DNA from 2 places in the Pallidibacillus thermolactis genome. Region 1 is predicted to be linked to the other one. Evidence: a T-box and tRNA genes for the amino acid it is inferred to sense, from the RefSeq annotation. Region 1 holds a T-box; the other holds one or more tRNA genes.
What was found. A T-box is a leader RNA that pairs with one kind of tRNA and senses whether it is charged. The one in region 1 lies ahead of serS (serine--tRNA ligase), so its partner is inferred to be a tRNA-Ser.

Region 1 (3,208 bases):
CTTTATTATTTTAACATAACATTTTTTTGAAGTCAATACTTTATATGTTAAAAAGAAGGGGCAAACACTATCTAAAACTATGTTCTTCTTTTACGCCCCTTGTTATTCATAATTAAATTAACCAATATATTCCTTACCACCCATATATGGTCTTAACGCTTCTGGAATTTTAACTCGACCATCTGGCTGTTGATAATTTTCTAATATTGCTGCAACTGTACGACCGATCGCTAGACCAGAGCCGTTTAATGTATGAACAAATTCGGGTTTCGCTTTTGGCTCTCTTCTAAAGCGAATATTTGCTCGTCTTGCTTGGAAATCTTCAAAATTACTACAAGAAGAAATTTCTCTGTAAGTGTTATAGCTTGGCAACCATACTTCCAAATCATATTTTTTTGCTGCAGTAAAGCCTAAGTCACCAGTACAAATTGATACGACTCGATATGGAAGTTCAAGCAATTGCAAAACTCGTTCAGCATCTCGCGTTAATTTCTCAAGTTCATCATAAGAATCTTCTGGTTTAACAAATTTTACTAACTCGACTTTATTGAACTGATGTTGACGAATTAACCCCCTCGTATCACGACCTGCAGATCCAGCTTCCGATCGGAAACAAGCACTATATGCTGCAAATTTAATTGGTAAATCATCAACATTTAAAATTTCATCCCGGAAATAGTTTGTAACTGGAACTTCTGCTGTTGGAATGAGAAAATAGTCTTCCTCTTCTACTAAAAAGACATCTTCTTGAAATTTTGGTAATTGGCCAGTACCGATTAAACTATTTCGGTTAACTAAATATGGTGGCAGCATTTCTATATATCCATGTTCTTCAGTATGAAGATCCAACATGAAAGAAGCTAATGCTCGCTCTAACTTAGCAGCTGCACCTTTATAAAATACAAAGCGACTACCAGTTACTTTAGCAGCTCGTTCAAAATCAATTAGATTTAAATTTGTTGCTACATCCCAGTGTGGTTTAACTTCGAAATCAAAGGTAGGAATTTCACCCCATTTACGAATTTCAACATTATCATCCTCTGTTTCCCCAACCGGTACACTTTCATGCGCTAAATTTGGGATAGATAATAATAGTTGATTTAACTCTTCTTCTATTACTCGTAATTCGTCATCCAATTTTTTAATTTGATCTCCTACCTCTCGCATCTCTTTGATGAGGTGATCTGCATCTTTTTTCTCTCTTTTCAAGACAGCAATTTGACTAGATACTTCATTTCTCCGATTTTTTAAAGACTCGCTTTCAACAATCAGTTTACGTCTTTTTGCATCTAACTCACCAAATTTGTCCAAATCTGTTAAATCTTCCCCACGATGTTGAAGTTTTGCTTTTACTTCTTCAAAATTTGAACGTAAAAGTTTAATATCTAACATCTTCTTTTCCTCCATTGAATTTTTTATATAAAAAAACTCTCATCCCTATACAAAAGGGACGAGAGTTTATAATCCCGCGTTGCCACCCTAATTGCAGATTAATCACACTTTGATTAGTCTGCCTCTTAGTTAAATAACGGTTTATACCGGTAGTACTTTCCTTTCTTCAAGGCTTTACGTACTACTCTCGAGGACGGATTCGTAAGTTGCCGCTACCGATTTCCACCAACCATCGGCTCTCTTAAAGCACATACTTACTACTACTTCCTCTCATTGATCCTTTATTAAGTTTGTTATTTCATATTTTATCTCATCATTAGGAAATATTCAACTTTTTATGAAAACCACCCAGCAACAGTAGACGTAATACCGTCCCATAATCCAACAAGGAAATCACCGATACTCCGGAACATTAATACAAACCAGTTCGCTTTTTCTACATCTTCTGTTGCAACTAAATCAACTTTAATTGGTTTATCTTTGTACAGAAATCCTAAATCTTCACCTTCCCCAGTATATTCATAGGTAACATAACCAACAACGTCACCTTTTTTAACTGGTGCAGTTAATTCACCATTTTCATTTAGTTTTTCTTTATCAATTACAACTTTAGCTTTATAATTCTCTTCTTCACCATTTTTTATAACTAAATCTAATGAATTTTTAGGTGCTACTTTTACAGAGTTTTCTTTACCTTTGTCTACTGCTAGAGATTCATTTCCTTTAATTGCTTTATTTTCAGTTACAACTTCAGTTTTTCCAAAATTCCCTTTAGCATAATTTAATATATTTCTAGTATCTGTAAATCGTGCAGCTTGACTTGGGGTTTTCATAACAACAGAAATATATCGTTGTCCGTCTAGTATAGCTGTTGCTGTGAAACCGTAACCAGCAAAGTTTGTCGAACCTGTTTTTAATCCATCGACACCTTTGTATTCATAGATTAAACCTGGAAGCATCCAGTTAAAGTTTTTATATACAGTACCTCTAAAATTCAACTCAGGTTTACTAGCAATTTCTAATACTTCCGGGTAATCTTTCAATAAATGGTAAGCAAGCTTTGCCGTATCACGTGCAGACATTAGATTTTCTTCATTTTCATCTGTTCCAGCAGGATGACGCCCCAACATATCAGAGTTATTTAAACCGGTTGAATTCACAAAATAATAGTTTTCTAGTCCAAGTTCTTCCGCCTTTTCATTCATCATCTTTACAAAGTTTTCTTCGCTTCCTGCTACTAACTCTGCTAAAGCAACGGTTGAAGCATTGGCAGAATGGATCGCCATTGATTCGTATAATTCTTTAACGGTATACTCTTCACCCTCCGTTAATCCAACGGTTGATAATCCTAAATTTGGACTGGAAAGTTTATGTATAAACTCACTTATTAATACTTTTTGGTCCCATTTAATTTTCCCATCAGCGATGGACTCTAATACCAAATATTCAGTCATCATTTTTGACATGCTGGCAACGCCCAAACGTTTATCGGCATTTTTTTCATATAATACTTTTCCTGTTTCTGCGTCTATTAAAATAGCTGCCTCTGCTTCTAAATTTAATGGGTCATTACTTGCAGCAGATGCAGTTTTTACTCCCGTTATCATAGGTAAAATAAAAAAGATTAGTAGCGTATATATAAATAGTCTTTTTATTATCGTTGTCAACAAATCTCCCTCCAAATTTGTAAGTTTCCATTTTTTTCTCCTTGAATAGTTTATCATATCTTTTTTTAAAAAAATAGACTTATCCTAATCAGAAAAAAAATCCCATCAAAATTAATGGGATTTTCATTATTCATTTTAATCGTTGTTTA
Region 2 (3,208 bases), on a different contig from region 1:
AATGCAGTCAAAGAAAACGGCTATTTACATTATTCTTACAATGAATTGAAAGAAATATTATCTACGTTAAAGAAAAAGCTAGCAAGAGATCGGACAATGACAGCAGTCAGCCTTCAATACGTACTTGCAAATCCTGTTGTAGCCTCCTGCGTAACTGGCGCCAGTAGTATCGAGCAATTAAAAGAAAATGTTGCTGCCGTTCAATCGCAACCGCTAACAAGTGAGGAACTTCAGTTTATTAAAGATTTAACAAAGTCAGATGGGTACACACAACACCGAATTCACCCTTAATTAATAAATACCTTGCTCTCTATTGGAAATTCTAGTAAAATTCAGGGGCTTCACATTCAGCCCCTTTTTTCTATTTAAATTTGCGCCAATCTAAGTCACTTTCGTTTAACAATTCCTCAAAGGATTTGTTTTTCTCACGCAATCTTTTTTCCTCTCTCTTTCTTGTTATTGCTTCTTCTTTTCTCTTCTGTTCTTGTTGTTCTAATTGTTTCTTTGTTTCTTTAAGTTTTTGTAATAAATCATGGTTTAAAGTATCTTTTAGAACGGCTTGTTTATCATCCTTTTTCCTTCGTTGTTGTTTTTTCATAATGTTTAACTCCCCTACTATTCATAAATTTGTTGCATAATACTTTGAAAGTTCGCTAAAATATGGTTATCATCCTTTATTATATCAAAAATTACATCATCTCGTTTCCGTGAATAATTTTTCATATTCTCCTTAAAATACAAAGGATGACTTGGAAAGGAGAATTCGTATGAGCAGGAAACGTGATAAAGGATACAGCCAAAAAGGGAAACCATACGCAGATACAGTAAAAAAACAAATTGCGGTTGAAGACTTAGAAAATGCCATTCACCCAACAAAGACACAAAATTCCAAACAATAATGAAGGTTCTTATTAACTTGGCTGCATCTATTGCAGCCAAGTTAATTTGGAGGGGTCAGTGTGAAAAAGAAATCAATTTTAACAGGGCTTACCGTTATTGGTGCAGCTGCCACAGCCTTCGGGACTTATTTTTCAGAACGAGTAATTCATATTAAGAAAAAAGATGAAAAGGAAATTGTTGATCGAGATACAAAATTAAACCATATTCATCCAGTTGCCTTCGAAAATTTACCGAAAAAGGAAATTTGGATTTCTTCACCATATGGTTATAAAATTAATGCTGTTGTAATTAAACCATTTGAAGCAAAACAATTTGTTATTTTTAGTCACGGTGTTACTGAATCAAAAATGAGTTCTATGAAATATGCCAATCTTTTCCTTGATCGTGGGTTTAATGTTATTCTTTACGATCAACGCCGACACGGCAAAACTGGAGGTAACACAACAAGTTACGGTTATTTCGAAAAGTTTGATTTAAAAGCTGTTGTGGATTGGGTTTACGAACATGAAGGAAACGATATTACAGTAGGTATTCATGGTGAATCAATGGGAGCTGCCACAACCCTTCTTTATGCCGGTGAGCTCGATAATCGAGCTGATTTTTATGTTGTGGATTGCCCATTCTCTGACTTAGAAGAACTCCTCAGTTATCAATTAAAATGTGAGACTAAAATTTTACCAACAAAACTGTTTTTACCTCTTGGGGATTTCTTTATCAAAATACGCGCTAAATATTCATTTAAAGACGTTTCACCGATTTCTGTTGTCGATCAAATTCCTCAACCCATTCTTTTTATTCACAGTGAAAAGGATGATTATATATTACCTTATATGACAAAAGATTTATATAAACAAAAAAAAGGACCCAAAATGCTTTTTATGGCAAAAAACGGCGCTCATGCCCAATCACTGAATGAAAATCGAAAAGAATATGAAGAAGCGATCGATATTTTTCTCAAAAAATATGTTTTTTAGTCTGTTTCAAATATCACAACCTTAATAAATAAAAAAAGGATTTGAGTACACCATGGTGTACTCAAATCCTTTTTATTAACGGAGAAGGTGGGATTCGAACCCACGCGACGGTCACCCGCCCTAACGCATTTCGAGTGCGTCCCCTTACAACCACTTGGGTACTTCTCCATAACTTCTTTTAAGAACATGTAATATTATACAAGAGTTTTTACGTTTTGTCTATTATTTTTTAAACAGTACACAAATGTTATTTTTCTGAAATTCTTTGTGTACTGTTTTTTTATAAAATTAATCTACTAAATCAATATCGTTAATTTGTTTTAACGAGATTTCATGAATTTCCCCCTTTTCATCAATCAACTGCAGCTCTTTTATTATAAGATCATAGGAATGAATGGTACCTGTTACAACTTCATAATGATACTCATTATTGTTATAGTGATAAACAGCTACTTTTTGCTTCAATTCGATAGCTCGCTTCATCGTTTCGTTCATTTCCTCTAATTTTTGTTCGTCTATTTCTTTTGGTTTTTCCCACATATCTTCATTTGCCCAATCCCGTAGCATTTTAACATGTTCCGGCAACATTAAAGATGTCCATTTGATGCGACCACGATCACGAATCATTGTCTTATCCTCCTTTCCCATTTCTTTTATTTCAGTGGTTATAGGAATGAAAAAGAAACGGTTATGTTTTATGCTTTATGACCACCAACAAGTTGCGCTCTACGTCTTGTCGTACCCGCTTCTGTATACGAAACAGCCCTTAATATTGAATCAGAACCAAATCGTTTTCGAATGCCATCAACGGTATAACCTAATTTTTTTCTTTTCCATAGGTTTGGTTCAAAAAGATTGAGTTGAACATTTTCATCAGGACTAATATTGGAAAGGGAAATCGCGATTTGTCGCACTGTTCGACCATCATAAAACCGATCAAACAATTCAACACAAATTCGATAAAGATCCATTGTTATATTCGTCGGTATATCGATTGTTTTGGCACGATTAAATCCACCGCCTAGCTCTTCATGACTATAACCTATTGTGAGCGTAATGGTTCGTCCGACACACCGATGATTTCGTGCTCTCCTTGCCACTTCTTCACACATTTCCAAAATAACCGTTTTGATTTCTGTGACTTTTTTATAATCTCGCAGTAATATTTGGCTTTTCCCGAAACTAATTTGCCCATCCATAATCGGTGCACCAATTTCCGACAAATCCACCCCCCAAGCATGGTAATACAATTGGTTACCCATAATACCAAATTTCTTTTCAAGTTTGTCTAAATCGGATTGGGCGAGCTGACCAACTGTAAAAATCCCCATACT

Region 2: it has a tRNA-Ser gene. The T-box ahead of serS (serine--tRNA ligase) is inferred to sense a tRNA for this amino acid. The anticodon was not compared.

What each region holds. Positions count from the first base shown of each region.
Region 1 is NZ_JAOUSE010000067.1:2,771-5,978, reverse strand. It holds gene serS (serine--tRNA ligase) at 118-1,392, opposite strand; T-box leader at 1,444-1,675, opposite strand; gene OEV82_RS14625 (D-alanyl-D-alanine carboxypeptidase family protein) at 1,728-2,999, opposite strand; gene guaB (IMP dehydrogenase) at 3,206-3,208, opposite strand, start outside.
Region 2 is NZ_JAOUSE010000053.1:9,460-12,667, reverse strand. It holds gene OEV82_RS13390 (aldo/keto reductase) at 1-291, shown strand, start outside; gene OEV82_RS13385 (YqkE family protein) at 362-598, opposite strand; gene OEV82_RS13380 (hypothetical protein) at 768-899, shown strand; gene OEV82_RS13375 (alpha/beta hydrolase) at 960-1,874, shown strand; tRNA gene OEV82_RS13370 (tRNA-Ser) at 1,954-2,042, opposite strand; gene OEV82_RS13365 (YolD-like family protein) at 2,163-2,501, opposite strand; gene OEV82_RS13360 (Y-family DNA polymerase) at 2,570-3,208, opposite strand, start outside.